4 regions of the Phyllobacterium sp. K27 genome follow, and region 2 is predicted to be linked to each of the others. Evidence: riboswitches for the same ligand, from Rfam matches in the RefSeq annotation. Region 2 holds a riboswitch; each other region holds the start of a gene.
What was found. A riboswitch is a leader RNA that binds a small molecule or an ion and turns the genes downstream of it on or off. The one in region 2 is predicted to bind thiamine pyrophosphate.
Positions count from the first base shown of each region.

Region 1: linked by a shared signal. The riboswitch ahead of thiC (phosphomethylpyrimidine synthase ThiC) and the one ahead of thiB (thiamine ABC transporter substrate binding subunit) in region 2 are both predicted to bind thiamine pyrophosphate.
Region 3: linked by a shared signal. The riboswitch ahead of ACYJL1_RS17745 (EamA family transporter) and the one ahead of thiB (thiamine ABC transporter substrate binding subunit) in region 2 are both predicted to bind thiamine pyrophosphate.
Region 4: linked by a shared signal. The riboswitch ahead of thiE (thiamine phosphate synthase) and the one ahead of thiB (thiamine ABC transporter substrate binding subunit) in region 2 are both predicted to bind thiamine pyrophosphate.

Region 1 is NZ_CM139240.1:1,723,100-1,730,942, forward strand. It holds gene ilvC (ketol-acid reductoisomerase) at 1-216, shown strand, start outside; gene ACYJL1_RS08360 (endonuclease/exonuclease/phosphatase family protein) at 768-1,883, shown strand; gene ACYJL1_RS08365 (NUDIX hydrolase) at 1,887-2,600, shown strand; gene ACYJL1_RS08370 (PhzF family phenazine biosynthesis protein) at 2,674-3,591, shown strand; tRNA gene ACYJL1_RS08375 (tRNA-Lys) at 3,704-3,779, shown strand; gene ACYJL1_RS08380 (RidA family protein) at 3,867-4,211, shown strand; gene rpsU (30S ribosomal protein S21) at 4,379-4,657, shown strand; gene ACYJL1_RS08390 (NADPH-dependent FMN reductase) at 4,838-5,407, shown strand; TPP riboswitch at 5,454-5,574, shown strand; gene thiC (phosphomethylpyrimidine synthase ThiC) at 5,678-7,495, shown strand; gene thiO (glycine oxidase ThiO) at 7,500-7,843, shown strand, end outside.
Region 2 is NZ_CM139240.1:754,084-761,926, forward strand. It holds gene thiQ (thiamine ABC transporter ATP-binding protein) at 1-38, opposite strand, end outside; gene thiP (thiamine/thiamine pyrophosphate ABC transporter permease) at 31-1,662, opposite strand; gene thiB (thiamine ABC transporter substrate binding subunit) at 1,668-2,681, opposite strand; TPP riboswitch at 2,728-2,839, opposite strand; gene ACYJL1_RS03665 (hypothetical protein) at 2,878-3,081, opposite strand; gene pcaD (3-oxoadipate enol-lactonase) at 3,731-4,561, opposite strand; gene pcaF (3-oxoadipyl-CoA thiolase) at 4,765-5,970, shown strand; gene ACYJL1_RS03680 (thiamine diphosphokinase) at 6,024-6,659, shown strand; gene ACYJL1_RS03685 (hypothetical protein) at 6,754-7,038, shown strand; partial or broken gene ACYJL1_RS03690 (YMGG-like glycine zipper-containing protein) at 7,178-7,507, shown strand; gene ACYJL1_RS03695 (ABC-F family ATP-binding cassette domain-containing protein) at 7,694-7,843, shown strand, end outside.
Region 3 is NZ_JBTWND010000002.1:183,853-191,695, forward strand. It holds gene ACYJL1_RS17735 (DUF899 family protein) at 1-168, opposite strand, end outside; gene ACYJL1_RS17740 (GlxA family transcriptional regulator) at 337-1,377, shown strand; gene ACYJL1_RS17745 (EamA family transporter) at 2,547-2,903, opposite strand; TPP riboswitch at 3,355-3,458, opposite strand; gene ACYJL1_RS17750 (hypothetical protein) at 3,497-3,631, opposite strand; gene ACYJL1_RS17755 (histidine phosphatase family protein) at 3,984-4,562, opposite strand; gene ACYJL1_RS17760 (LysE family translocator) at 4,859-5,467, opposite strand; gene ACYJL1_RS17765 (DUF982 domain-containing protein) at 5,678-5,920, shown strand; gene ACYJL1_RS17770 (phospholipase D-like domain-containing protein) at 6,017-7,474, opposite strand.
Region 4 is NZ_CM139240.1:120,012-127,854, forward strand. It holds gene ACYJL1_RS00630 (sialic acid TRAP transporter substrate-binding protein SiaP) at 1-254, opposite strand, end outside; gene ACYJL1_RS00635 (FadR/GntR family transcriptional regulator) at 288-1,031, opposite strand; gene ACYJL1_RS00640 (transglycosylase SLT domain-containing protein) at 1,338-2,066, shown strand; gene thiD (bifunctional hydroxymethylpyrimidine kinase/phosphomethylpyrimidine kinase) at 2,088-2,888, opposite strand; gene thiE (thiamine phosphate synthase) at 2,885-3,550, opposite strand; TPP riboswitch at 3,696-3,799, opposite strand; gene ACYJL1_RS00655 (ABC transporter ATP-binding protein) at 3,838-4,599, opposite strand; gene ACYJL1_RS00660 (ABC transporter ATP-binding protein) at 4,596-5,429, opposite strand; gene nikC (nickel transporter permease) at 5,426-6,349, opposite strand; gene ACYJL1_RS00670 (ABC transporter permease) at 6,346-7,398, opposite strand; gene ACYJL1_RS00675 (ABC transporter substrate-binding protein) at 7,430-7,843, opposite strand, start outside.

The sequences.
Region 1 (7,843 bases), 970 kb from region 2:
GCCGAGACAAAGGCAGAGATGAAGCGCGTTCTGACTGACATCCAGACGGGCAAGTTCACCTCCGACTGGATGCAGGAATACAAGGCAGGCGCATCGCGCTTCAAGGCCATTCGCCGCAATAATGACAAGCACCAGATCGAAGAAGTTGGCGAGAAGCTGCGCGGCATGATGCCTTGGATCGGTAGCAACAAGCTGGTCGACAAGGCAAAGAACTAAGAAGCTTCAGATTACAGTTTGAGGGCCACTGGAGAGATCCAGTGGCCTTTTCCCTACCGTCAGGACAATTGATTAAATTATGTACTATAGGTCACATTTTTGCCGTGGGCGATTGAAAGGCTTGTATGTATTGTCAAAAGCACGGTAGGACTGATAGGTAGCGCGGCATTTTTCGGCCTGTGTGGGACCGTTATTTCCCGTCGGCCGGTTAGTTCGCCCATTATAGCAGTTTCCAGTTGAACAATCCCGCAGACTATCCCGATAAGGGCTGTTGTTGCGTAGGATCGTGGGTGTTCGCGGGACGACATCAAGTCCTCGGGGAGCTGGGCGATATGTCTGGATTTCGCGTGCGGAAGCAATCGACACCTGGTCGACAATCACGAAAGTAAGAACAGCCAGCATCATCTTAAGAGATTTCATAATTGTGAGCTTCCAGTTGTTCATAGATTTGATATAGGCGCTAGCGGTGCCAATCGCTACTGGTAGCAGTGGGGTAATGCGGGTAGGGTCGTTAGGCATAAGCACCATCGGCCTTAATTCAGAGTATTTGCATGTCAGTTCGCATTGCTACCTTCAACGTCGAAAACCTGATGAACCGGTTCGACTTTTCCGGGTTCAAGAATAACCTCAACAAAGACAGAGCCCTGCAGCTTTTTCAGATACAGGATGAGGCACAATACCGGCAACTGGAACAGGCTCGAGCCATTGCGCATGCGGATGATACTCGCCAATTGACTGCGTTGGCGATTGCAGAAACTCATGCGGATATTCTTTGCCTCCAGGAGGTGGATAATATCAATGCGCTGAATGCTTTCGAATTCGGCTACTTGTTCAAGATGGTAGGTGAAGGCTATCGCCACAAATACATGGTCGAAGGAAATGACAGCCGTGGAATCGACGTGGCTGTTTTGATGCGCGATCAGACGCGGGACGGTTTATCGATCGAATTTGTTGCGATGACGAGTCATGCACACATCACATATGGCGATTTTGGCATTTACAATGCGGAGCTGGCATTGCTGGGCATTGAGCCGCACGAACGGATATTCAAGCGTGACTGTCTCGAAATCGACGTGCTTATTGGCGGTAATCCGCTCACGCTTTTTGTAAGCCATTTTAAATCCATGGGCACACCTCGCAACGGTTTGGATGGCCGCACTGCTTCCATGCCTGTCCGGGTAGCTGAGGCAAAGGCCGTGCGCCGTATCATCGAAGAAAAGTTTGCCAGCAGTGGGGGCTCGGCAAACAAAAACTGGGTCATCTGCGGTGATTTCAATGACTATCGTGAACGTGTTCTCATCAAGGGTGATAGGCTAGCCGGGTACCTGTTCGAGCCGATTAAAGAGCTGGAAAGCAGCATTAACGTCCTGCTCGAGACTGGGTTTTGTGAGAATCTGGTGGAAAGGCGTCCTGAAATGGATCGTTGGACACTTTATCACACGCGGGGGCCTGACGAGCGGCATTTATGCCAGCTCGATTATATTTTGGCCTCACCAGCACTGGCGCGGAACAATGCGCAGGCTATCCCGGATATCATCAGGCAGGGGCAGCCATTCCGCACGCTCTTTCCACCGGATCAAATTATCGAGCGTTTTCCGCGTATTGGCTGGGATCGCCCCAAGGCCAGCGATCATTGTCCTGTTGTCGTTACGTTTGACGTGGTTTGAGCAATGAGAGATTTTCCCGAGAAGACTGTGATTGAGCTTAGAAATGCGTCGATACGGATAGAAGACGGCACGCTGGCTTATGACCTCGACAATGAGTCTGAAATCGAGTTGAACTGGGAAGCGGATTTCAAGGCTAATCCGGCACTTTTCAATGGCGATTTTTTTATGGCCGACAAGGCTGACATCAACCGTGGCGCGTTTGAAGCAACTTATAAACGCACGCGTTTCAAAACCATGATGCATTGGAAGAAGAATCGCACCTTGCTGAAGCCTTGGCACATTTTTGCGGTAGGTGTAATCGTTTCGAACGACAATGCGTTAATCGCTGGTCGAATGGCCAATTCGACAGCGGCGGCGGGACGAGTTTATTTTCCTGCTGGATCTTTTGATGAAGGAGATGTGCGCGACGAGGTTATCGATATCGATGGGAATATGAAACGTGAGGTTTTGGAGGAGACGGCTATTGATCTGGCCGATGCTCAACGCTTTGATAGCAGTATCTATCTCGTCACTGCGGATCGCAGTATTGCTTTGTTTCGCCGTTACTACTTTGACGTGAGTTCACAAGAGTTGTTGATCCGTATACGCCGCCATATTGCCGCAGAGCTCATTTCGGAACTCGACGATGTAGTTGCCGTGACGTCATCAGCCGATATGTGTGATACCACTCCTGCTACATTCCGCACATTTGGCGAGTGGCATTTCGGCCAAATGTAACCGTCACAAGGTTTGACTTGCGCGCCCCTCGGCTTGGTCTATTTTTTACCGGAATTGAAAAGGTGCAACGCTCATGACCGGTCGCCGCTACGAAATCTATGACGTTTTTACCTCGGAGGTTCTGAAAGGGAATCCGTTGGCAATCGTTCACGATACGGCAGGCCTTGATGATGAGGCGATGCAGCGTATCGCCCGCGAGTTCAACTTATCAGAAACGGTTTTTGTGCTGCCAGCGAAGAACGCTGCGCATACGGCTTGGATACGCATTTTCACGCCGGATTATGAGATGCCGTTCGCCGGACATCCCACTGTTGGAACGGCTGTGTCACTTGCACAAGACCGGTTTGGTGAAGTGGAAAGCGATCAGGATGCGCTGATCATTCTGGAAGAGCAAGTAGGGCCCGTTCGTTGCGGCGTAAGACTGGGGAAACAGGGGGCTTTTGCTGAATTTGATCTTCCTAAGCTACCACAGCGGATAGACTATAATTACGACAAACTGGCCATCGCACGAGCACTGCGACTTGAGCCAAACGAGATTGGCTTTGAAAATCATGTCCCCAGCATCTGGGATGCGGGCGTTCCATTCCTGCTTGTGCCGATTCATGGTCTGGCATCAGCTGCCCGGATGCGGATCGATCAGGCAGCAATGCAGCGGGTCGCCCCTCGAATTGGCCATAGACAATTACCGGTTTATGCTTACTGCCGCGAGACTATTGGGCATGAAAATGATTTTCATTCGCGTATGTTCGTCAGCGATGAAGGAACTTATGAAGATCCCGCAACTGGCTCAGCGACTGCCGCGTTTGCTGGTGCCATTCATTTGTTCGATGAACCGCTTGATGGCGTACAGCGATTTTCCATTGAACAAGGATGTGAGATGGGCAGGCCATCCAAGCTCGAACTCGAACTCGACATTCAGGATAGAAGGTTAACCGGCGCACGGATTGGCGGTGCTGCGGTCAAGGTGGCAGAGGGCAAATTGTTTGTCTGAGAGCGAAAAATTCATCTTCTTGCCGATCAATGCGATAAAGTTTGGCGAAGGGCTGGACAGGCAAGATTTGCCCCGTTATAGAGCGCTCACTGTCGTCGCGGAAGCGGCTGACGGGCACATAGCTCAGTTGGTAGAGCAGCTGACTCTTAATCAGCGGGTCGTAGGTTCGATCCCTACTGTGCCCACCATTTCTTCTGAAACGAGGGCCGTATGGCCCTTTTTTCTTGTACCACAACAAGCATTGGCTTGTCCGAAACCTTCCATAGGAGATTTTCATGAGCGTTCGTCGTATTGAAGCAGGTCCTCGCATGAGCCAGGCCGTAATCCATGGCAATACAGTCTATCTGGCCGGTCAGGTCGGTGGTCCGGGCAAGAGCGTAACAGAGCAGACAAAAGACGTTCTGGCGTCGGTCGATCGTTTGTTGAAAGAGGCTGGTACAGACAAGTCCAAACTGTTGCAGGCCATTATCTGGCTCGACGATATGAAAGATTTTGGCGAAATGAATGCAGTCTGGGATGCATGGGTCGATCCGGCCAATGCACCGGCACGTGCGACAGGTGAGGCCAAGCTGGCAACACCTGAATATAAGGTTGAAATCATCATCACAGCTGCAATCTAAGGATTGAGTATCCAAGTTTAATTGCTTGGGTGCACTGGATTTTTGGCGCGGGAATGAATAGAGTCCGCGCTTCTCCGGATTGCCGTTGTGGCAATTCTTTAAACGCTTGTCTGATTGTGGCCGGTTTTCGTACCGCAAGACGAGGCAAGCATGGGTAAGGAAAACGATTGCAAGTTCTCGTCCGTGATAACAATGTTGAACAAGCCCTAAGGGTTTTGAAGAAAAAGATGCAGCGCGAAGGTCTATTTCGCGAAATGAAGGCCCGTCAGGCTTTCGAGAAACCTTCCGAACGCCGTGTTCGTGAGAAAGCAGAAGCTGTTAGCCGCGCTCGTAAGGCCGCGCGCAAACAGGCTCAACGCGAAGGTCTATTGCCTGGTCCAAAGAAAAAAGAACGCGTTGCACGACCCGGAGCTCCGGCAGGCAATGATTACAACAATAACCGCTAATATTGACGGGCTTAACCGCCCTTCACTGTGACGACAAACCCGCATGGCTTCATTGCTATAGCGGGTTTCGTTTTTAGTGGTCGTATCGGAACTCCGGCCGGTTTCAAAAAAGTGCCTTCTTGCGTGATGCAGTAATGCATTTACTTGTCGGTTATCGCATTTATTGGAGATATGAACCGAATGGCACTCAAGCTGAATATTATCATCGCAAGCACCCGACCCGGGCGGGGTGGCCCCGCTGTAGCAAAGTGGTTCAATGAACTTGCCAAGAAAGACGGTAATTTCGAACCCGTACTAATCGACCTGGCTGATTTCAATTTGCCGATCTATGACGAGTCGAATCATCCTCGCATGAAAAAATATGAGCATGCTCATACCAAGAAATGGAGCCAAGCCATTGAGCCTGGTGATGCCTATATTTTCGTTATGCCGGAATATGATTACAATGCGCCACCCTCATTGATCAATGCGCTGGTCTATCTGTGGAATGAGTGGAATTACAAGCCGGCAAGTTTCGTCAGCTATGGCGGCGTTTCCGGTGGTTTACGTGCTACCGAATCGGTCAAGGGATTGATGTCGGCACTCCGTATGGTTTCGCTTGCGGAGAGCGTTCCCATTCCTTCCTACCAGCAGTTTATCAATGATGATGGTGTGTTTACGCCAAATGAGTTGATCACGACCAGTGCCAGCACGGTTTTGACTGAATTGGCAAAATGGGCTGGTGCGCTAAAGCCACTTCGCGCGTCATGATTTAGAGGCTCCGCTTGACATTAATACGTCCAGCGGGTCATTTTAAGCTATTCACCAGGGGAGTCCCGACAAGGGGCTGAGATACTGCTTCAGGTTTGACCAAGCGCAGTGACCCGTTGAACCTGATCCAGTTCACACTGGCGTAGGGACGGTGCAAAGGTTATCGCGCATGGTGCATTGGCACTGAATCCATTATTGGATTTGCGAGGCTTCTTTTCATCCTTCCGGCACAGAACTGGGTTTCCTGCAACAACGCAAAGGAACCTGACGATGACTGCTGTAACAAAAATTACCGAGGCCCCAAAAGTTTCGACCGGGCCGCTTCCTGCTTCCACCAAGATTTACAAACCGGGACTGATCCATGCCGATATTCGTGTTCCCTTGCGCGAAATTGCGGTTCATCCCACCGCTGGTGAACCAAACCTCGCTGTCTATGATTCATCGGGTCCCTATACCGATGCAGCGGCAAGCATCGATATTAACAAAGGCATCCCACGCATTCGTGAGGCATGGAAAGCGGGTCAACAAGCCGATAGTTATGCTTATGAGGGGCGGCTGATCCAGTCAGCTGACAATGGCTTTGCAACAGGCGAGCGGCTCACGCGAGAGTTTCCTGTTCGGCATCAGCCGCGCCGCGCACATAATGGCAAAGCGATAACACAGCTTGCCTATGCCCGCGCAGGAATTATCACGCCTGAAATGGAGTATGTTGCCATACGGGAGAACCTTGGTCGGGAAGCTGCGCGAAATCAGGTGCGTGATGGTGAGTCCTTCGGTGCATCATTGCCGGATCATGTGACACCTGAATTTGTACGGGATGAGATCGCTCGGGGGCGGGCGATCATACCTGCCAACGTAAATCATCCCGAGCTTGAGCCTATGATCATTGGTCGGAACTTTCTCGTGAAGATCAATGCGAATATCGGCAATTCGGCTGTAACCTCATCCATGGAAGAAGAGGTCGAGAAGATGGTCTGGGCCATTCGCTGGGGTGGCGACACGGTGATGGATCTGTCAACTGGCCGAAACATCCATAACATCCGCGAGTGGATTATCCGCAACTCACCAGTGCCCATTGGAACTGTTCCGCTATATCAGGCGTTGGAAAAGGTCGGTGGCATCGCCGAAGACCTGACGTGGGAAGTCTATCGAGATACTCTGATCGAACAGGCAGAGCAGGGGGTCGATTACTTTACCATCCATGCTGGCGTGCGGCTGCATTATATTCCGCTGACTGTAGATCGTGTTACGGGCATTGTCTCGCGCGGCGGCTCTATCATGGCAAAGTGGTGCCTGCATCATCATCGCGAAAGCTTTCTTTATGAGCATTTCGAGGAAATCTGCGATATCTGCCGCGCCTATGATGTCAGCTTTTCACTCGGCGATGGGTTGCGCCCGGGTTCAATAGCTGATGCAAACGATGCTGCGCAGTTTGCTGAGCTTGAAACTCTGGGCGAGTTGACGCAAATCGCATGGGCCAAGGACTGCCAAGTCATGATCGAAGGCCCCGGTCATGTACCGATGCACAAGATCAAGGAAAATATGGACAAGCAGCTTGCTGTCTGTGGAGAGGCACCATTCTACACGCTAGGACCGCTCACGACAGATATTGCTCCCGGCTACGATCACATTACCTCCGGCATTGGCGCTGCAATGATTGGCTGGTTTGGTACGGCGATGCTTTGCTACGTTACGCCCAAAGAGCATCTCGGGCTGCCCAATCGCGATGACGTAAAAGTTGGTGTTATCACCTACAAGATTGCTGCTCACGCGGCAGATTTGGCCAAGGGCCACCCTGCAGCAAAATTGCGTGATGATGCTCTGTCCCGGGCCCGTTTCGAGTTCCGCTGGGAAGATCAGTTCAATCTGTCTCTTGATCCCGAGACGGCAAGACTCTATCACGACGAAACCTTGCCGAAAGAAGCGCATAAAGTGGCGCATTTCTGCTCAATGTGCGGGCCGAAATTCTGCTCGATGCGTATTTCACACGACATTCGGGCCGAAGCTCAAAAAGAAGGCATGGCCGCAATGGCGGAGAAATTCCGTGTCGGTGGTGACCTTTACATGCCCCTTAATGCCGGAGAATGACAAGGTGACCATCTTGGTCAAAGGGGCCGGTGTTGCCGGCCTCACCATGGCGTACGAGCTTCGAATGCGGGGGGCAGAGGTCACAATTCTGGATCCGTTCGGGGGCGAGCGTTCTGCGGCCTCCTGGTATGCCGGTGGTATGCTTGCGCCATGGTGTGAGCGTGAAAGTGCCGAGCAGGTCATCCTCGACCTTGGAATGAACGCGGCCAATTGGTGGGAAGCAACGCTTCCCGGATCAGTGACACGCAAGGGAACACTGGTTGTTGCTCCACCACGCGATGTAAAAGAACTGGAGCGGTTTGGCGCACTTACGTCGGGTTTTGCGCGAATCGGTGAAGAAGCAATTTT
Region 2 (7,843 bases):
CGGACGGAGACACCGTTTGCGTTCGCTGGCTCAGCCATTTTCAATGCCGTCCCTTCTGGCTAATCGCGTTGCGCCTCGATCGGCGATGATCATGAGAATCAGGCACAGCGCAGCAAGGATAAGTGCAAGTCCTGCTGCGTCGGCGGTACGATAGCTGCCCATACGTTGCAACAGCAAATAGGGCAGGGTTAAAACGGTGTTGTTGCCAAACAGCGCAATGGTCCCAAGGTCCCCGAGTGATAGAGCCATGGCAAATGCAAAAGCTATGCCGAGCGGACGCTTTAAAATTGGCCAGTCAATGATCTTAAGCCGATTCCAGCCAACAATGCCCAATTGCTCGCAAAGCCTGTTGTGACGGCTTGCTGCCGTGTCCCATGACGGACGCAGAATACGGAACGCAAAGGGGATGGCCATTGCCGCATTGACACATACCACCATGAAGGGTGCGAGACTGAACGGATCGACGAAATGGCGGGAAAGAATGAACCATCCCGCACCAATGATGATGGGGGGCACCACCATGATCAAGCTTGCGCCAAGGTCAAGGGAGCGCTCGAACATGCCAGCTTTGGCGTAGCGTCGCTGTGCCGCCAAAGACTCCCGAGCAATCACAAGGCTGAGCGAAATGATCAATGACAGTGCAGCTGCGGTTGCGCCAAGAACAAGGCTGGTGACAATGGCGCGCCAGACGGTGGTTTCGGACAGGAGGCGGCCCAGATCCGCCGACAGGCCGGAAACAACAGTGCCCCCCATGGGCAAGGTGACGAATAGAAAGCCAATTATAATCAGAGTCATATTCAACATGCTGTGCGGCCATGAAGGCGTGTCGAAGCGGCGGGTCGTGGTGCGCAAGCTGAAACCTTCTTCTGTTGGGCGTCCCGCAAGTGATAACAGGCCAAGGACAGCGACTGTCAGGCAAAGCTGGAGAAGCGTCAGAGAGACTGCCCGGGCAATATCGAAATCGAAGTGAAGCGACTGGTAGATTGCAACCTCAAGGGTTGTTGCGCGTGGCCCGCCACCAAGTGTCAGCACTACCGTGAATGACGTAATGCACAGCATGAAGATCAGGCCGGCCACGCCTGAAATATTGCGCAGAATGACCGGCCATTCGATCAATTTGAACTGAGTCCAGTTGCTCATTCCCAATTGTGAGGAAAGTTTCCAATAGTCTTCGGGAATGGAATCGAGACTCGAGAGAATGAGCCGTGTCGCCAATGGCAGATTGAAAAAAACATGGGCAAGGAGAATGCCAGTCAGCCCGTAAATATCGGGAATCATATCCAGCCTGAACCATTCGAAGAAAGCGGCGAGCAGGCCGTTTCGCCCGTAAATGCTGGTGATGCCAAGCACAGCGACAAGCGCTGGCAGTGCCAGCGGCAGAGCGAATAGCCGCAGGAGCATCGCGCGGCCGGGAAAGCTTTGCTGCGCATGCAGTGCGCGAGCAAGCGGGATGGCAAATCCAACGGAAAGCACCATGGAGAGAAGTGCTTGCAAGATCGTAAAGCGTGTAATCCGCCATAGGTAACTGTCAAAAGCAGCAAAGCCTTCTGTGCTGCCACGGAAAGCTTCTATTGCAAGGCTAAGAAGAGAGCCGCCCGCCAATACGCCCAAAAAGGCGAGAGCGAGACCTCCCGCCAAGGGTTTCATCGAATGGGCGACCATCTGTGCTACTTGCTCATGGCCTCAAGCCACTCGTCGATCCAGGCTTTGCGATTTGCCGCCACTTCCTCGGATGTGAAAGCTAGCGTCTTTGCCGGTTTGACCAATGTATCAAACGCAGGATTGAGCGGGTTTGAGGTTTTCGCTGCCGGATACATCCAGTTGTTTTCCGGGATGGTATCCTGAAATGCCGGGCTGGTCATAAAGGACAAAAACTGCGCTGCATTTGGATTTTTCGTTCCATTTACAGTTTGCGCTGCAACCTCAACCTGCAGGTAGTGACCTTCTTCGAAAGACGCTGCCTTATACCGCTCGGTCTTGTCTGCGATCAAATGATAGGCGGGCGACGTGGTATAGGAGAGGACCATAGGCGCTTCGCCTTTGGTAAATAAGCCATAGGCTTCCGACCAGCCGGGAGTGACTGTCAAAACGCGATCCTTCAATTTGGCCCAAGCTTCACCGGCCTTGTCGCCGTAAACCGATTTCATCCACAATACGAGACCGAGGCCCGGCGTAGAGGTGCGTGGATCTTCGATGACGATCTTCTGTTTCGGATCACCCTCAACCAGATCCTTCAAACTCACTGGAGCGTCTTTAACTTTCTCGGTGTCATAAATGACAGCGAAATAGCCGTAATCATAGGGAACGAAAATATCGTCCTTGAAACCGCCGGGAATGTCGATAGCACTCGTATCGATGGCGTGCGGTGCAAAAAGCCCGGTTTGCTGAGCCTCGAAAGTCAGGTTCGTATCAAGGCCGAGAACAATATCGGCCTTTGTCGATTCGCCTTCGAGCTTCAAGCGGTTAAGCAGCGCAACACCATCTGCGACGGCTACGAAATCAACTGTGCATGTACATTGTTTTTCGAAAGCTTCTTTGACTTTAGGCCCTGGTCCCCACTCGGCTGTAAAGCTCTCATAGGTGTAGACCGTCAACTTGCCATCCGCAGTTGCGTGGCTGGAAATACCAAATGCCAATGCGCTGGAAACAAGGGCAAACTTCATAAAATCAAGTGGTCGCATAGGCGCCTCCCAGAGTTTGAATTTCAAAAGGACAGGTGCGCCGGCTTGTAAAGCCGCATCTAATCCCTCCGCCGGTGCAAACCGGATCAGGTTCCGCGGGTTGACTGGATTGGTCCCAGCCTCTCAGCCTGTTGATGCAGGCACCCCGTTAGAGCAGCCACCAGATTAAAGATTGTGGCCACACAGCGCAAGCGGCCTAGCCGGTTGTTTTTGTTACGCCTTCCTCCTTGCCACGCCCGCTTTTGCGTCTGGCTATTGCTTGTGGTGGGAAAGACGGGCGGTCATCGAAGCGCGTCTTTTGTAGTAATTCAAGCGATCCGAAGACCGCCCGTCCGGCGATTTTGCATTCTGCCCGTTCCGCTTGGGAGGCTTCGGTGCCGGGGAATGCCATTTGCGGCATGCCATGCGTCGCCTACTCGCCCCTTAAAGTGCTCGTCCAGCACGCGCCGTTCCTAGTAACGGCAGGGGAACCCTTGGACAGAACGTCCCCGGATGGCGGGTCCGTAACCCGCCATCGGAGGCGCCCATCCTTCCCCAAACTTCGAACGGCTCCGGAAGCTGTTTCCCGCGGGGAAGGACAGGAGCAGAATAATTCAGAGCCAAAGCTGTTGGATAAGTTTTGTGAGATTGTTTTTTGATGGGGGGATTAAGTCGTTTGGCATTGGCGCTGTGCACCCTTCGACAAGCTCAGGATGAGGGAGGTGGGTTGATGGCAGGGAGCCATGAGACTCTTCCTCTTCGTTGTTTCGCCACCTTCACCGTCATCCCACCCCTCTCCGTCATCCTCGGGCTCTTGACCCGAGGATCCACAATTCAGTAACGCGAGAAATCATGTCTTTTAGAGCCAAGCACATAAGCAAAGGATCCTCGGGTCAAGAGCCCGAGGATGACGGCAAGGTGGTGTGAGGATGGCGGAAAGGCGGGTGCTTTTTGCACTCTTTCACCCAATGCCCTCCCTCACAGTGAGCATCCTGAGCTAGTCGAAAGGGCGAACCACGCACACCATCAAATGCAGCCAGCGAACCCTCTCATCGTGAGCCACCCCCGATCTAGTTGAGGGTTGAATTGCTCACAACATGATTGCCCTCAAGTTTGAACTCGTCGATAAAGGCACGAATAATTGCAACGAGCATTTCAGGCTGTTCCACACAGGGTATATGCCCGGCATCCTTGATGACTTCGTAGCGTGCGTCCGGAATCAATTTGGCCAGAGAAAGCACCACCTCCGGAGGCGTTGAGCCATCCTGATCTCCGACTATACAGATTGTTGGTTTTGAGATTCTGCTTGCAACGTGCGTGAAGTCAGCATCGCGAAGCGCTGCGCATGTTCCCGCATATCCGGCCAATGGCTGACGGATCAGCATGTTTCGATAACCGGTCAAGGCCGCGCTGCTTTCGCGATGAAACGGCGGTGTGAACCAGCGTTCAAGGACAGCATCAGCAATGCCCTCAATACCATTTGTCTCTAGTGCGGTGATGCGAGCATTCCAAAGATCGGTATCGCCAATCTTGTGCGCGGTGTCGCACAAGATCAGTGCCCGAACCAGGTCGGGCCGTGAAGCATAAAGCCCCTGAGCGATCATCCCACCCACCGAAAGCCCGCAGATGATTGCGTCCTTGACATTGAGAAAATCCAAAAGGCCCGCCAAGTCGCCGATATGATCGTCAATGGAATAGGGAGATGTGCCGACGCTTGAGAGTCCATGGCCGCGTTTGTCATAAGTAACGATGGCAAAATCACCCGCCAGCCGAATAATGACGTCGCGCCATATGCGGAAATCAGTGCCCAATGAATTGGCAAATACGATGACAGGTTTCGATGCTGGTCCGCCAATCAGCTGATAATGCAGTGTCACACCATTTATATCGGCAAATTGCACGTTTCTCTCCCTTTCATACAAATGATACGGTTCTGTAGAATGAACTTCAGGATTCGCATTCATCAAACAGCGCATGACCCCAGCTATTGCCGTTTAACGGCCCGTAAGCAAGGACGAGATTTAACTCCCGTTCCGATTGGAACGGGGCTATCAAGTCTGCGGGACATCAAGGCACAAACAAAGAAAGCATATGAGGCAGCATTATGGGTGACGTATTTATCTGCGACTATATCCGGACGCCCATTGGCCGTTTTGGCGGATCGCTTGCCGGAGTTCGGGCGGATGATCTGGGGGCCATTCCCATCAAGGCATTGATGGAGCGTAACAAATCTGTCGATTGGGCAGCAATCGAGGAAGTGATTTTCGGATGCGCCAACCAGGCTGGTGAAGACAATCGCAACGTTGCCCGGATGTCAGCGCTGCTTGCTGGCCTTCCTGCCGAAGTACCCGGCACGACGATGAACCGTTTGTGCGGATCGGGCATGGATGCAATTATCACTGCGGCGCGTGCCATTCGCGCCGGGGAAATGGATATTGCCATTGCAGGCGGGGTCGAATCCATGTCGCGCGCGCCTTTCGTTATGCCCAAGGCAGATAGCGCATTCTCCCGCAATGCTGAAATATACGATACGACAATCGGTTGGCGGTTTATCAATCCGCTTATGAAACAACAATATGGTGTGGATTCCATGCCGGAGACAGGCGAGAATGTTGCCGAGGAGTTTCATGTCTCGCGCGCCGATCAGGACGCTTTTGCCGTGCGTTCTCAGCAGCGCGCGGGCAGGGCGCAGGACAATGGCCGGCTTGCAAGCGAAGTAACCCCGGTTTCTATCGCGCAAAGAAAGGGTGATCCTCTTGTTATCGACAAGGATGAGCATCCGCGCCCGCAAACGACAATCGAGGCACTGGCCAAATTGCCGACGCCATTTCGAGCTGGCGGAACCGTGACAGCGGGAAATGCCTCGGGCGTCAATGATGGTGCTGCGGCCCTTATTATTGCATCCGAAGATGCCGCAAAGAAATACGGTCTCAATCCTGTCGCGCGCATTCTGGGCGGCGCAACGGCGGGCGTTGCTCCCCGTATCATGGGATTTGGGCCAGTGCCCGCTACGAAGAAGCTGTGCGCACGCCTCGGACTGGCACCAGCTGATTTTGATGTGATCGAACTTAACGAGGCCTTTGCTTCGCAGGGTCTTGCAACCTTACGCGCTCTCGGAATTGCGGATGATGCGCAACATGTCAATCCGAATGGTGGTGCTATTGCCCTCGGTCATCCTCTGGGCATGACAGGTGCACGCATTGCCGGGACAGCGGCGCTTGAGTTGCAACTGCGCGGGGGCAAGCTGGCTTTGGCGACAATGTGTATTGGTGTTGGTCAAGGGATATCGATTGCGCTTGCAAGCGTTTGAGTGTGGGCACCAAGCTGTCTGGTGGAAGCGTTTGACGCATGCTATGGCGGGCCATGAGCAAATTCGTTCTTCTTCTGGGCGGTTCCGTCCATGTCACTGACCGCCTTTTGAAGCAGGTCGCCGGGGCCAGAGTTCTGGCTGCTGATGGCGGTATCGCCCATGCTTCATCCCTGGGCTTGGAGCCTGAACTCTGGCTCGGCGATTTCGACTCGACATCGCCCGAACTGGAAAAACAATATGCGCATGTGCCGCGCAAGGTTTTTCCAGCGGCAAAAGATATGACCGATGGGGAACTTGCCTTGAATGAGGCATATCGGCTTGGCGCGACGGAGGTTATACTTTGCGGTGCATTTGGTGGCGCGCGCACTGATCACACGCTTCTGCATTTGACGATGGCAACGGCCCATGCTGCGCAAGGGCGCAAGATCATCCTTTCAAGCGGGAGTGAAGAAGCTCATCCACTCGTGAGCGGTCAATATGCTTTTGATTTCGCTGATGAGACACAATTCAGCATTGTTGCATTTTCGCAATTACACGGACTTTTTATCAAGGGAGCACGCTGGCCGCTTGAAAATATGGAACTTTCTTTCGGTTCATCGCTTACTGTTTCGAATGCCGTATGTGGAAACCTCCACGTATCGCTCCATTCGGGCAAAGCAGTCCTGATTGCGGCGCCGCCCGTTACCTGACGCTTGTCAATATAAGCGGAAAGTGTAATGTGTGCGACACAGCATTGGGGACGCAAGCTGGTAAGTTTGGTTTTAGAAACGGGAGAGGTCTTCCATGTTGAAAAGTTTATCTACAGTCGCAGTCGCTGCACTTCTGGCATTCTCGGTTGCCGGTTGTACAACCAATGAGAAACGGACTGCCGGATACGGCGTTGGCGGTGCAGCACTTGGTGCATTGGCCGGTGGTGCTATTGGTGGTGGCCGTGGTGCTTTGGCCGGTGCGGCAATCGGTGGTGCATCGGGTGTCGTGGTTGGCGCAGCCACAGCGGACAATGGACGCCGTTATTGCACGTACGAAAATCGCTACGGCGAACGCTATCGCGCGCCTTGCCGCCGGTAAGCAGTTAGTAATTTGTGAAAAACAGGTCGGTTCTCCGGCCTGTTTTTTTGTCGAAGCTATCTGTAATGCGGATAATCTTTCTTCTGCCGTATTGAGGAAGCAGGGTTTTCACGCACTTTATTTAAATGGAGAGGTTATTATGGGAATTCGGTTTGCTGCCATAGCAGCCACTGCGCTTCTGGCATTTACGATTGCCGGATGCGAGACGAGCCAGCAAAATCAACGTGCCGGGACGGGTGCATTGATTGGTGCTGGTGCAGGCGCCTTGGCCGGACAGGCTTTGGGGCGCGATACGAAGAGCACTGTCATCGGCGCTGCCGGTGGTGCTTTGCTGGGTGCAGCCGTGGGTACAGCCACCACACCACGTGGCGGAAAAGAGAATCTGTGCCGCTATCAGCGGCCTGATGGATCAATTTATAACGCTCCGTGTCAGGGCAATGGCGGTGGTGCCTATAGCAATGGCCGATATCCGGATGATGATGGATATCAGCGTCGCAGGTATTCCGATCCTTACCGCGATGATAATTACTGATCGCAGAGTGTCGATTTAGCGCAAACAGGCCGGAATTTCCGGCCTGTTTCGTTTGACAGAACAGATATTCTCATCGACAAGCCCAGACAAAACCTGCTCGAACCTCCGGAATGATAAAGTTTTATGGCCCCACCACTGTTACGCCTTGATAGAATTGCCCTGACTTTTGGCGGTACGCCGCTCCTGACCGATGCGGCCATTTCAGTGAGCGAGAATGATCGCATCGCGCTTGTCGGCCGCAATGGTTCGGGCAAGTCTACGCTGCTCAAAATT
Region 3 (7,843 bases), on a different replicon from region 2:
GGCGCAATTTACCTGGACCATAGGCAGGCGACGGCGGGCAGCCGCGATGGCATCGCTTTCCTGTGTGTGGGCCTTCTCCCGGACCCGGAGCGTACCAAGCTCTGCGTGAAACTCAGCGCGATCGACAGTCCGCGGGAATTCAGGTTGATCGGCTAGGCTCTTGCTCATCAAGCTCTCCGTAACGCCGAGGTCGTTCCGATGCTAATGCTGCTGCCGATGTTCCTGTCAGCGGCTAGGGAAGGGGTGAAAGGGCACTTTGCTTTTCGTCCGCTCTGCGCCGGGCTCACGAGGTCGCACCGTCTCAGTCTAGACTAGGCAGCAATCGGTATGGCGTAAATGCCAAAATGGTGCGATTATCTGCCAATGCTGATTGCGGTCGCCATACTGGTTTATCCGGGATTCGAGCTATTGGACGCCAGCGGACCTGCGTCTGTGTTTGGCACGGCAAATTTTGTGCTTGTGCAGAGGCAAAAAGATCCTGCTTACGAGATTTCGGTAGTGTCGTCGACAGGAGGCGCGGTTCGCAGCAGCAGCGGCGTCAGTGTGGATACGAAACCGCTGTCAAAGGCTCCTCCGCGAAAGCTGCACACCTTCCTTGTTGCGGGGGCAGAGGAAGAGCCATTGCGACAAGTCCTCAAAGACCCTATCGTCCGCGAACGAGCACCTCGCTGGGCCGAGAAATCGAACAGATACGGTTCCATTTGCGCAGGCACATTCGTGCTTGCCGATCTTCAGTTGATTGACGGTCGCCGCGTCGCATCGCATTGGAGTGCATGTCAACCACTGGCTGAAGCCTATCCAAAGGTCGAGGTCGACGAGAACGCGATCTTCGTTGAGGACGGCAACGTATGGACCTCTGCTGGCGTATCGACAGGAATCGACATGGCACTTGCCATGGTTGCCAGTGACACATGTAAAGCTATCGCCAATGACGTGGCGAAGCGGCTCGTCCTTTATGTCCGCCGACCGGGCAACCAGTCACAATTTAGTCCACTGCTGCGAGCCCAGCGAACCGCAGAGCATCCTTTCGGCGACATGATGGACTGGGTGCATCTGAATCTGGAACAGAAGCTGGACGTACCCACCCTGGCGGCGCGGACGGGTCTCAGCGAACGTAGCTTCTTCAGAAAATTCACCGAGGTGATGGGCGAGACGCCGGCGCGCCTGATCGAATCCATTCGGCTGGACGCTGCACGCTTGCTGCTTTCGCAGGGTCTGGCGATCAAGTTGACCGCGTTGCGCGTCGGACTTCCCAGTTCCAGGTTTGCAAAGGCCTTCGAGCGCCGCTTCGGCGTGTCCCCGGGGCTGTATCGAGAAACGCACGTGCAATCGGCGATCCGGGCGAAGACGGCGGGTCAGGGATCAAGCCCTATTTAGTAACCGCGCGCAGAGGACAAACCAGTGATCGAAGACGTGGAAAGTGATCAGCATGGCGCGCTCCGCTCGCCGTACGGTCCCGGTTCCGCGCTGAGGCGGCCGTCGTCGAACAAGCGGTTTCGCAAGATGACGCAGTTCGGTAGCGCGCAAGGCTCATAACTGAGGTCGACTTTTCGTGGAACCGCACCAATCGATCAGCCGAATGGCACACTGGAAGTGCTCTCCCAGGAGTTCTCAGTTCAGGAGGCAATGCGAGATAGGTGCCTTGATCTGGTTTCCTCAAGACATGTATCTAGACTTCAGTTTACGGACGACGAAGCCACTTCCACCTCCCGGTTGACCACTCTCAATGCAATTTCCTGCGGGTCACGCATCCCTTGGGCAAATAGGGAAAGTACCATCCGAGATGTTCTGGCTGTATGTTCATGGGTTTGAGGGTCACGTCCAAGCATGGTCGAAGCGATCATATGCGCGGTTTGCATACAATCCCATTCCTCTGCCGAATATTGTTGTTCATCACGTCTATTGAAGGGCAAATCCAAACTCCATCCTGGAAAAGGCGAGAGCGCGAATGGGTCGCGTCGAAGCTTCTCAAGCGTTCACCAGAATGGTGTGAAAGCACCTGCTGCGATTAGAGTCAACGGAGTATGAGTAGGTTGTAGCCTTCGCCGCATCTTGTTCCCGCCCAAGAGCCTCTCAATCTGGCCGTGCAAGATTTCTCGGTATGAACCGTCCGTCGATAACGATCAGCCCAAAGATCAGCATTGCCATTCCGACGATTTGGTAACTGGTCAGTATCTCAACGAGAAACACAGTGCCCAAAAGAGTTGCGCTGAATGGTACAAGAAATCCAACCAGCTAAATATTAGTGGCTCCGGCCGAGGCCAGCAGCCGACAGAAAATAAGGCTGGCCAAAGCTGTGGAAAGAACGCCTAGTCCGATGAGTTCCCAAAGCGATGATGTGGAAGGGAAGGACATAGTCCAAGGTCTGTCGATCAAAAGCATTGCAGGCAAGACAATGACCGATGAGGCAGTGACTTGCCCTGTGGCAGCCCCTAAAGGCGTGACACCGCTCTTCGCAAATCGGCGACCAAACACACTCGCGAATGCAGATGATGATGCCGCTAGTAGCACAGCAAATTGCGAGAAGACACTGTTGCCAAGGTAGGTCAATGCTGAGGCCCGATGATCACCCCTACACCGGCAAATCCAATGATCGTGCCAGTCAGCCTTATCAGCGAGAGCCGCTCGTTATCCGTGAGAAAGTGAGCAAGGACAACGACGATTACCGGAGAGCTGGCTGCGAGAATGGCGGCGAGGGAGCTTTTGATTTGAGTTTGCGACCACGCTGTCAAACTGACTGGGACGACACTGTTTAGTAGTGCCATCAGGAAAAGAGATCCCCACGTGCGATATCCCCGAGGTATCGGTTGTCGGCTAATAAGCAGTGCGCACCAAAGGACGACCGTAGCCGTCAGAACACGGCTGAAGACAATTGTTATCGTCGGTACATCCCGGAGTGCAATTTGAGTGAAAAAGAATGAACCGCCCTATAGTCCTGACAGGAAGAGCAACGTGGACCATTCAAGTGGCGTCATTGCTCTTGCAAATTTCTGGTGCATTAATGGATTTTCCTACTTACTCCGTGCATGCCAGACCTAACAGCGGTACCTGCGACAAAGCGTTCCCGAACAACCTTCTGGCCAATGAACTGCTTCTAGTCAGCTGGTTGACTTCCTATAATCTCAACGAGCAAGTTCTCCTCCGCGAACTGCCGTCGGATTTGCTGTAAGGCCGCCGCTTCTGAGTAGGCCGTCACAGTGAAAGTCGCTACTGCAGGATCGCTTCCGCCCAGCAGCGGATTTGACATCCTTAATGTCCATAATCTGAGTTGCTTCTCGCTAGCCATTCGCTTCCTCGCAAATGTAAGCGGATAATGGCGTGATAAAATATGGAGTCCAACAGGGTTGGCCTTACACCACTTTTCATTCCCATTCCTCCGCCGGCATTATCCGGTTCAGGTTCTGGGGTCGTTCCTTACTGGAACCTCTCAGCCGACTACGGCTCCCCCTGGTAGATGCAAAGCTAGATGACAAACAATACGGTTGCAAGCTATCGTTTAAGCAGGAAGTTGATAAACCTCAGCATGATCTGCGGCTTCACGCCTTCCTTTGAATGAGGCATGTCGGAGCTCGGCGTCACCGGTCCATGCTCTAAACTCATTTTCAGCCACAAGCACCGGTTTAGTGAACACAAGATACTTGCCTTCAATAGGCGCAGCTGCCTTCTTTCGCTCGAAAATTGCCCGACAGGCTGCAATTGGCGCCGATGTCTACAATCAGCACTTCGCACAATAACGGCTCAGCAGCGAATGGACAGGACGGGAGCTCGAACCTTAATAAAAATTGTGGGTGAAATGAGCCGGCAAAACCCAACCGTTGCGGCTGCATGATTTCTGCCTCCTGCATATCAGAACATATGGGATTTGAACTCGTGAGCCGATCTTACTCACTACGATCGGTAGCGAACGGCGATAGAGTTAGGCGTCATTCGGTGACGAGACAGTTCATCCTGCAACTGGGCTGGAGGATGCGGAAATCCCGATGTCAGGGCACGATATCTCTCCATCCATCAATCAACCGATTAGTTCCTGCCTCAAACATGAAATAGCATCCGCCTCCAATGATCGGTTGGCCGAATTTATTAGAGATTGGTTGGTCCATGAGATCACATAGTAGCAACGTTCCAACGCCTCCATGTGAAAATATCACGACATCCCCACCACCATTTCGTGAGGCTACACAATCGTTGACTGCCGATTTGATTCGGGTCTGTGCATCCTCGGCTGGCTCCCATCCCTGAAGGCTTTCCTCGGGCCTAGCAAAGAACTCGTCCACCATTTCCCAAAACTTCGGAGGGGCGACGTACCCTGTCGAAGAGCGGACATTCTCCCCCAAGCAGGAATTAATAGTGAAATCGACACCGTGAACCAGTTCGAAGGATTCTGCGCAGTCCAATGCCTTGCGTTCATCGCTGACGAAAACATCTGTCACAGTTGAAAGTTCAGGTCGGGTGCAAAAGCCTTCAATCCGCTTTCTCCCATCATCAGAAAGACTCCACTTTGGGACGGGCACATTTGGATCAATGTTTACTTCCGGGTGGGTAACAAAATAGACCTTAGTCATAAAAATACTCCCGTATGAGTCACTGGTGGCGACGGCATCCACCTAGCATATTCTTGGCGTCGTCCGCGACTGATAAGGGCTCGCTTCACCAAACAGGTGGATAGTACGGATAGGAGTCTTGGTAACGTGGATCAATTAACAACTGGCCGGATAATGGCGATCGTGAATGCAGCCTCGGCACGCCTAAAGGGTTCTTTTAAACCGACCAAGTACCACATACTCATGCAACTTGGATCATCACAAGTAGGGAACCGTGAAAGTCAATCTTGATGGGAGGCGATTTGGAAATGGCATTACTAGCGCACGGCTATCGTAGCCGCTGCTCCTGCCATCATTCCGGCACTGGTACGGTTAGCTATTATCATAGCCTTTCGGCTCTTGAATAAACGTCTCGTTTGGCCCGCTGCAACAGTCCATCCGACGTCGATCGAGACCACGACGACCAGCATTGTTAGAGTGAGTTCGAGCCAACCAAGCATTGACACGGCATTGAGGTCAACGATCGTTGGCAACAACGCAACATAAAACATCATAGTCTTTGGATTGCCCATCGTGACCGCGAATCCAGCCGCAAAAAGTTTGGTTTTGGAGACTTCCACAGGCACGATATCGTCAGCAAGAACGATGGGCGCCGTCCACATCTTCCACGCTAAAAAGAGGTAGACCACCCCGACCCACTTAATAATCAGGAAAGCCGGTTGAAAAGTTTGGGCCAGAACAGATAGACCGAATACCGCCAGCGCAAGCCAAATGGCCTCGCCGAACCACATCGCGGCAAGAAAGGGTAACACACCCCGATAGCCTTTGGCGAGAACTCTCGACACGAGCGCCGCGACACTTGGCCCGGGGGAGGCGGATGCAATGGCAAGCGCCGCAGCGAAAACAAGGATCGATGTCAGTTCCACTTCTAACCTCCCAATTCGAGTGTTGAGAATATCTGACGCGGTCACATTGGCAAGTCTGCCCTTGCAATCATCGGGCAGTGCCATTTTCGGGGACAGAGGATAATGAGGGAATGTCGATGTGGGAAGCAACAACTGCTTCTCTAACAGTGGGCGAAGTTTTTGTGAATGGGGAGCAGGGAACCGCGCCGTACCCTCCACCGTTGTCCGATCATGGAAAGTGAATTTTCAAAACCGGTGATCGTAAAATCCCGCTCCGGGCGTCCACGCGCAATCTCATCAGCGGCAGAAGCGCATCAATTCTTATTGTCTGAGTGGAAAGGGCGGCGTAAAGGTGCAACTTGCGCCCGGGCGAAGATCACATGTTCAGGCACAGTGGATGGAAGTTTTTCCACCCGAGAGGCGAGAAAGGCGTTTATTGACGCTGCAGTTGAGGCGGATATTCTTTTGGAATGAAAGCGTATCGCTGCGGCTTCATGGATTGAAGTAGGTGGATAGACTTAGCGAGAATGGCGGTTCCGCTGGCACCAACTGGACGGGATACTATTGTGGTTAGGGAGCTTGTCGGCCAAACCGCGTTCTTAGCCAAGTCCTGGTGGCGTATTTCAATCCTGCTGGCCGTTCCGGGTCTGCGCTGGACGATTCAGCAAATAATTCCTCGTCCAGCGTGAGCTCTCTCAAAGGTATTGGCTCCAGCCGACGGGCATTGGTGTTCAGGTCGTCAATCGTGTTGATCAGCGAGCCTTCCGAACGAACAAGCGCGGAAGATACTGCCTCGACAGTCTGTCCCAAATGTTCTGCAAGCAAGGCATTACGCCGTGCCAAAATGGCCTTGCGCGTGTTAACCTCATCCTCTTGCGCTTCGATAATGATATCGCATTCGGTATCAAAGCCCATTGAACGGTTGTTAAGATTGGCCGATCCAATTTTCAAAATCATGTCATCTGCGACCATGATTTTGGCATGAACGTAGATTGGCGTTCCGGCTTCATTGACCGGATAAAAGATGCGAAATCTGCCGTATGCATCCGCGTCCTGGATCAGCTTCATTATCCGAACTCGCGCTGAGTCCATAAATTTGGATTCAAGCCATCCTCCGGCGCCAAGCGGACTGATCATCACTATTTCCGGTCCATCCTTTTCGCAGAGCCGCTGCGCCAGAGCCTCAGCTATCCTTCGTGAGGCAAAATACTGGCTCTCGATGTAAAGTGAATGCTTGGCCGACAAAATGATGGCAAGCGTTACCGTTTCGATCTCTACGATCTGTCCTCGGGTTCCAAAGGCCGGTGCTGTCCTTGCGATTCCCACACTCACGCCGGTGAAGTCTACACCAATATTGCCCGGCCAGAGATCGGTTTCGGACGTAACCGGTTGCACTCTCTCTCCGGTTGCCGCCAGCCACCTATCCTTGGCCAATTCCGCAAGGGAACGGGCCGCTGGACCGGTAAGGCAGGTGGTTGCATCGTGCCAGGGACGCATTTTCCTTCCCCATGGCGAATGTCTTGCTGGATCGTTTTCCAGATGGCATGGAGTGTCCCACCTGCCAACCGTCATATCGATACCTCCGCAAAACGCGACACTGTCATCGATCACAAGGATTTTCATGTGGTGGGCAGAAAGTTTCGGATGCGCGCCGTCAAGCTTCAAATTGACTCGCTTTCCGAAGATCCACTTCAAAAAGTAAAAAGGCGTCTCTCCCCTCAATAGGGAGGTGAACAATCCGACGTCCCATTTCAAAATCCTAACCTCGAGATCGGGCTCGCGGTCTGACAACCATTCAATGAATTGCCCGATTTTGTTTGGACCATCCGCGCGGGGCAGTTGCGGCTCCATTTCGATGCGGGTATCGAAATCCCACCCGATCAAAATGATCGAATGTTTCGCCTTTAACATGGTTTGTTTGGCGGCGCGAAAAAAGTCCGAAGCGTCGACAATCACAGAAAGGCGATCAGCTCGCTGTAGTTTCCAGCAAGTCTCACCTTCGATCATTCGGCTTTTCATGAGGGACATCTTCTTATCGTTTACGCAGGATCGACTTCTACGGCGATGAACGCCGAAACGAAAGAACAAAGTTCCAAATCCAGCGGAACGACGGCGGAGCGCGCGGGTCAAACGTGTCGGCAGGCAGCGCGTACCGGCCCATCGGATCTCTTAATTGTAAATCTCTTCTCATGGGGACCTTCATAGGTAATCCAACAGGTGACCTGGTTGGCGCTCACAGATCGCCCTGCAACATTGGCGTATGAAAGCCGACTAAGGGAGATTTGCGAATTGTTCCAATTACGCGCATGGTTTTCTGAGAGTGTGCTGGAGGTCATATCACTCGACAGCGCACATGTCTCATCGCCAAATTTTGTTGGTTGTGGCTGGACCTGTTGA
Region 4 (7,843 bases), 630 kb from region 2:
TCGACCGTGCCAAGCCTCAGGCCCTGATTGATATCCGCTTCCTTGCCAAGCTGAGATGCTGGAAAAACGTCGATCTTGTAACGCCCATCGGTACGCTTGGCGATTTCTTCTGCCGCCCATACCGACTCGGTGTGAAACGGTTCGGATGTTTCATAGACATGCGCCCATTTCAGCGTGGTTTGCGCCTGTGCAACCACTGCCGAAATGGCAAGGGCCGCCGCAGCGCCAAAAAGTGTAGCCAGTTTGAGTTTCATTGTTGTTTCCTCCCTGATTGAATTCAGTTCTCGTTACTTCTGTCGAGACGCCTTTGTCGAATGGCCTCTCTCCGTTTCCAGCTCCTCGTCAAAACTTCTGGAAAACCTCAACTGCGATTGATGCAGATGATGTTGCATCGCAGCCTTGGCGCGAACAGGATCACCACCTGCAATGGCGTCGCGAACTGCGCGATGTTCCTCAAAGGCTTCCCGCCATGAAGCCGCGCTCTCAAAATAGCTTGCCAGCCGTGTGAAATAAGGCGTCATGCGCTGGTCGAACAGTTCACCGACAACGCGGTCGAGCGCAGAGTTTTCCATGATACCGGCAATGGTCGTATGGAATGTACGGTCAAGCGCTATTGAGACTTGCGGATTGTTGAATGTCCGCGCCATTTGCGTCAGTACATCATCCATCGCTGCTATGTGTTTCGGCGTGACAATGCGGGCAGCCTCTTCGGCAATCGCGCACTCAATCAGGGCGCGTGCCCTTAACAACTCGAAAGGCCCTTCAAGTTCCTCGGCCTGAACCTGAAGACGCTTTGGTCGTGGTGACCGTGCGACGTAAACGCCCGATCCCATGCGAATGTGAATGAGCCCCTCCACCTCAAGGGCAATCAAAGCCTCACGAATGGTGGGACGGGAAACGCCAAGCTCCTCAGCCAGCTCACGCTCACCGGGCAAACGCTCACCGACACCCAGCTGACCATGTTCGATCTGGCTTCGTATCTGGTCTGCCACCTGCCGGTAAAGCCGACGGGACTGAATGGCTGCGAACATGTGAACCTCCCCGCCCGGCTTCCCATTTCCAGGCAACTGGTAAACTGGCCTTACCAATATATAAGTGATACATTGATATATATGATTGAGTCAACCGCTGGTTGCGAGCTACTTTTGGCAGGTCGGTCTTGTCTTGATTTATATCGCCGTGAAAGGCGGCTAAGGTCATTGTTACATTATGTATCAGAAAGTGATTGCCGCTAAGCGAAGCGAACGCGCTAAGAGAAACCACTCGTTAAAAGAGTTGCTTCGTCAAACCGGTGATAAATGCTGCCTGATACACGATCGCTTCGGACATTTGCTTGCTTGAGCTTCGCCTTGATTTTGGGCGCATGCACCACGACGGATACCAAGCTACCCGAGACTGCATCATTGCCGATTCCTGAACAATCTCCACGTGTTGCTGCTGCAGAAGCTGCCGCCAGTCCGGTTATAGCGACAGAGGGCAAGACGAGCGCTGCCGTTGCTGCGAGCACAAAAAGTGCACCGGAGTTCAAAGATACCGGAACACCGCTCGACAGTCTGATCTCAAAATATTCCGTTGCCTATGAAGTGCCTGAATCGCTGGTTCGCCGCGTTGTGCACCGGGAAAGCCGTGGCAATCCACAGGCACGCAACGGCCCCTATTGGGGCCTGATGCAGATGTTGCCAGCGACAGCACGCGGAATGGGCCATACCGGCTCTGCACAGGATTTGCTGGATGCAGAAACAAACCTCAAATTTGGCGTGAAGTATCTTGCCGGTGCCTACAAGGTTGCCGATAACAATCCTGATCAGGCCGTGCGGCTTTACGCTCGCGGCTATTACTATCAGGCCAAGAAAAAAGGGCTTCTGGAAGAGACGGGCTTGAAGCCATCGAGCAAGCCGGTTGAACCCGCCTCCACCACAATGACGGCCATGGCCCCTGCCGAAACGTCCGCTGCATTGCCTACGCAACTCGCTTATTCAGGAGAGACTGCCGTGATGTTCCCCGCCGCCGTCCCGCTGCCTGTGCAGCGGCCTGACATGGCTTCGGGCGCTGCCGCACCGCTTTAAACTCCTACTGCGCGGATGCCGCTATGCCGCCCACCAGCGATGGAAGTGGTGAACCGGACCACGCCCACGACCAACTTTCAGCGTTTCGCCTGCTGACATGGCCGCCGTCAGATAGTCTTTGGCTTCACAAACGGCACTATGCAGCGCCATTCCCTTTGCCAGGCCAGCGGTAATGGCAGAGGCCAGTGTGCATCCCGTACCATGGTCGTTCACAGTTTCGATACGCAGCGCGGAAAACCGCTTCATCGCCGACCCGTCAAGCAGGATATCCGTGCTCAATTCCCCTTTGCCATGCCCGCCCTTTATGAGCACGGCCGAGGGACCCAGCTCAAGCAGCTTTTCCGCCTGCCGCACCATCTGGGTTTCGTCTTCGGCGATCGGCATATTTGTCAGCAAGGCAGCTTCCGGCAAATTGGGAGTGAGCAACAGCGCACGCGGCAAGAGAAGCTGCCGCAGTGCATCAATTGCGGCTGGCTGCAATAAAGGGTCACCGGCTGTTGCGACCATCACAGGGTCGAACACGGCCTTGCGTTGCCAGTGATCGAGCCCTTCCGCAATTGTCTCTATGGTCGAGACTGTCGATACCATGCCGATCTTGATCGCATTCACGTCGAGGTCGGAGAGGACTGCATCCATCTGCGCCCGGATGATTGCTGGCGAAAGATTTTCAATCGCGGTCACACCATTCGTGTTCTGCGCGGTGATAGCGGTGAGGACGCTCGCACCATAAACACCCAGCGCCGAGAAGGTTTTCAAATCGGCCTGAATCCCTGCCCCGCCCCCGCTATCGGACCCGGCAATGGTCAGCGCTATTGCAGTCATGCTGGCTCTCTTACCCGCAAGGCTTGATCCACTGCGGAGCGCAAAGCTTGCGCCGCCGCTTGCGGATTATCCTGCCGGAAGATTGCGGAAATGACCGCAACGCCATCTGCACCTGCTTCAATAGCGAAAGGCGTGCGCTCCAATCCGATACCGGCAATAGCGCCTATGGGCAGATGCGGTTTGGCCCCGCCTATGATAGCAGCCAGGCGCTTGAAGCCATCAAAGCCGATAGGTTGCAGATTTTCCTTGGTGGGCGTTTCAAACAGTCCGCCAATGCAGGCATAGTCAATATCGCCGTCGATTGCAGCTTGCGCATCCGGCTCATTCTTGACCGTCAGCCCGATAATCGCATTTGGCCCAAGCAGACGGCGGACATCGGCAACCGCCATGTCTTCACGCCCCACATGCACACCCTCAACGCCAGCGGCTAGAGCAACATCCACCCGGTCATTGACGAGTAGCGGCACACCAGTTTCTTTGAGCGCGGCATGTATCTGCCGTGCACGATTGATCATATCGCGGGTTGCAGAATTCTTGTCGCGATATTGGATGATCGTGGCGCCACCACGCGCCGCTGCGAGGGCTAATGCTCCCAAATCTTTACTAGGGCCAATAGCATCAAAATCGACAATGGCATTCAGGCGGTAATCTACTTGTGGCACGTCGCGGACTCCATTTAATGGAGCAATTCCAGCAAAAGTGTGAAGCGGTTTTGCGTCCGGAATTGCGTAAAACTAATAAGGTCAGAGCGCCGTTAAGCGCTCTACTGGAAACCCGGATATGTGCGAAGAGACGAAACCAGCGTGATAACTGCTCAATTCCCGTTCCTACGCCGGCATAATCCGGATCAGGTTCAAGGGTCTTGGCTCAGCGCCATCTCAGCATCGTACGATGCCCCCCTCGGAATGAAGTCATGATGAGACGGCGCATTGCGGAAGTCAATGCGCCGTTATGCGGGCCGGACAAAGCCTTCACTCGCCACAAGCAGGTTGCGCGTGTAATCTTCCTTGACTGCATGGCGGGCAAGGTCTGCCGCCGACAGGCGTTCCACCTCTGCGCCGCTCTGCATCACCATCAGCCGGTCGCACATATGGGTGACCACCGCCAGATCGTGGCTGACCATCAGGAAGGTCAGCTTTCTGTCCCGCCTTATCTGTTCAAGCAGATTCAACACTTCCGCTTGGACCGAGGCATCAAGGGCTGATGTGGGTTCATCAAGGAGCAGGATTGACGGCTCAAGGATCAATGCGCGGGCAATAGCGACCCTCTGGCGCTGTCCGCCGGAAAGCTGATGCGAATAGCGGAAGCGAAAGCTTGAACCGAGACCGACTTCGTCAAGCGCGCGCAGGATGCGTTTTTCGATGTCGGCAAAGCCATGCACGACCAATGGCTCCAACAGCAGGCGATCCACGGTCTGGCGCGGATGCAGCGAGCCATAGGGGTCCTGAAACACCATCTGTACTTCGCGATAAAATGCCTTTGTCCGGGATGATCCCAGCGTCTTGCCGTTGACTGTAATCGTGCCGCCTGTAACAGGCGCAAGTCCCGCGACGGCCCGCAGCAAGGTTGATTTTCCTGAACCGGACTCGCCCACCAGACCAAAGGATTCGCCTTGCTGGACGTCAAGACTGACCCCGCGCAATGCGCGAAAGCGTTCAAACTTCACTTCAAGATTTTCGACGCTAAGAGCCGCCATTTGCAGATTGTTCATGCGGCCCACTCCGGCTTGCGGTCAAGAACCGGCAACGGATGCCGGTCGGTGCCGATCTGCGGCATACAATTCATGAGACCACGCGTATAGGGATGTTTGGCATTCTTCAGATCAGCCGCAGCGATCTCCTCGACAATTCGCCCCGCATACATGACAATCACGCGGTCGCAGAATGATGAGACCAGCCGCAAATCATGGGAGATGAAAATCAGTCCCATGCCGCGATCCCGCACAAGATCGTCAAGGATACGCAGCACATCAAGCTGCACCGTCACATCTAGAGCGGAAGTCGGCTCATCTGCGATTAATAGCTCCGGCCCGGTAATGAGCATCATGGCGATCATGGCGCGCTGTCCCATACCGCCCGACACCTCATGCGGATACAGCTTGAAGACCCGCTCGGGGTCACGTATCTGCACAGCAGCAAGCATATCGAGCGCGCGCTTGCGTGCCTCACCTTTGCTCACCTTCTCATGGGTCCGCAGCGTCTCAACAATCTGCCTGCCGATACTCATGACCGGATTAAGCGAGTATTTCGGGTCCTGGAGGATCATGGCGACACGATTGCCGCGCAGGCTGCGCCGCTCCTTCGCAGAAATATCCAGAAGGTCCATCCCGTCGAAATTCAACGTATCAGCGCTGATCTTCGCATGAGCCGGCGTCAGCCCCATGATTGCGCGCCCGGTTTGGGACTTTCCTGAACCGGACTCCCCGACAATGCCAAGCCTTTCGCGGCCCAGCGTGAATGAAACACCACGCACAGCATCGACAACGCCGGTACGCGTGGGAAACTGGACCCGCAGATCCTTGACTGTCAGCAAGGCACTCATTGATTGTTCCCCCGCGGATCGAGCGCATCACGCAAGCCATCGCCAAGGAGATTAAAGCCAAGACTGACGATCAGAATGGCAAAACCCGGTGCGGCTGCCACCCACCACTGGTCCATGATGAAGCGGCGGCCCGATGCAATCATTGCGCCCCATTCAGGCAATGGCGGCTGTGCACCTAGACCAAGGAAGCCAAGTCCCGCCGCGACCAGGATAATTCCCGCCATATCGAGTGTCACACGGACGATCAGAGATGAAAGGCAAAGCGGCATGATGTGGCGCAGCACGATGCGGATTGGCGATGCACCCATGAGCTGCACAGCGGCAATATAATCAGAATTACGCACGGTCAGCGTTTCAGCTCTGGCAATACGCGCATAGGGCGGCCACGAGGTCACCGCTATGGCAATGACTGCATTCTCAATACCCGGTCCCAGTGCAGCCACCAAAGCGAGAGCCAGAATAAGTTTTGGAAACGCCAGAAAAATGTCGGTGAGCCGCATCAGGATGGCATCCACCCAACCCCCGGCATAGCCGGCAATGGTGCCGACGAGCAAACCAATCGGTGCGGCAATGATCGCCACAAGAATAACCACATAAAGTGTCAGTCGCGAGCCATAGATCAGACGCGAGAGAATATCACGGCCCTGATCATCCGTGCCAAGCCAATAGTCCCCGCCGGGCGGCAATAGACGTGCATTACGCAGGTCGCCTGCAACTGGCGAATGTGGCGCAAGCTGAGGCGCAAACATCGCCACCAGCACCAGAGCAAAAATAATGCCAAGACCGATCACAGCCAGCCTGTTGCTGGCAAAGCGGCTCCAGATCAGATAGGCGCGGCCAAGACGGGCTTGCATACGCGACTGCGGCCGGTCGCTCATCAGCCATTCACGGCGGGAAATTGGTTTTGCGATCTCACTCATCGTGCGCGCGTCCGTGGGTCAAGTAGCCGATACAGAAGATCGGAAAGAAGGTTGATGGCGATGAATACGGCACCAATGATAATCGTGCCGCCGAGCACTGCATTCATGTCGGCGTTCTGGAGCGAATTGGTAATGTAGCTGCCAAGACCGGGCCAGGAGAAGATTGTTTCGGTTAGCACCGAACCCTCAAGCAGATTGGCAAAGGACAGCACGATCACAGTCAGCAATGGCACAGCCGCATTGCGCAAGGCATGGGCCCAGATAATCCGCGTTTCGGAGAGGCCCTTGGCGCGCGCTGCAACAATATATTCCTGCTCAAGTTCGTTGAGCATGAAAGAACGCGTCATCCGGCTGATATAGGCCAGCGAGAAATAACCCAAAACGGAGGCTGGCAGGATGATGAAGCTGAAAATATTGCGGAACACTTCCCAATTGTTCTGCAAAATCGCGTCGAGCAGGTAAAGTCCGGTGATCGGTGTAAAGGTGTATTCGTAGACAACATCGATGCGCCCCGGCCCTGAAACCCAGCCAAGCTTGGCGTAAAACAGCACAAGACCAAGCAGCCCCAGCCAGAACACAGGCACCGAATAGCCGACCAGGCCGATAACCCGGACAATCTGATCGAGGATCGTGCCGCGCTTCACAGCGGCCAGAACACCAAGCGGAACACCCACAAATGCACCAATAAGAGTACCGAGTGTTGCCAGCTCAAATGTAGCGGGAAAGACGCGGATAATATCGGTCATCACCGGATTGCTGGTCAGAACGGAATTGCCGAACTCACCTTGCAGAACGCCCTTCAAATAGAGGAAGAACTGCTGATACAGCGGCAGGTTCAATCCGAGCTCTTCACGGACACGCTCCACGACATGCGCAGGCGCGCGATCGCCGACGATGGCAAGCGCCGGATCAATCGGAATGACACGGCCAATGAAAAATGTGACGGCCAGAAGACCGAGAAATGTGATGGCACCGATGAGCAGAAACCTGCCCACGGCCCTGGCAAAGTTTAAAGCCCGGGCGCCCGAGCGCCCGGCCTCCAATTGCATGTCAGATGTGCTCACCGGTACAGATTCCGGATCACTTTGTTACGTTGAAAACATAGTTGGTATCGAATGATGGACCAAGCTTGAAGTTCTTGATATTCGAACGCAGTCCGGCCACCTCTGTCTGCTGGAAGATGATGATAAAGGGGCTGGTTTCAAGCACTTTTTTCTGCAGGTCCTGATACATGGCTGCGCGCTTGGCATTGTCACGCTCAAGCAGGGCATCCTTGGTTTCCTGGGTTAGTTCCGGCACATCCCAGGCATTGCGCCATGCGAGTGTCTTGTTGGTACCGGTGTCCGCATTGTCCGTATTGCTGGTGAAGGTTTCGGCATTGGAATTTGGATCCCAATAGTCAACGCCCCATTGGCCGATATAGGAATCATGCGTACGGGCGCGATACTTTGTAAGCGTCTGCTTGCCATCTCCCGGGATGATCTCCATCTTGAT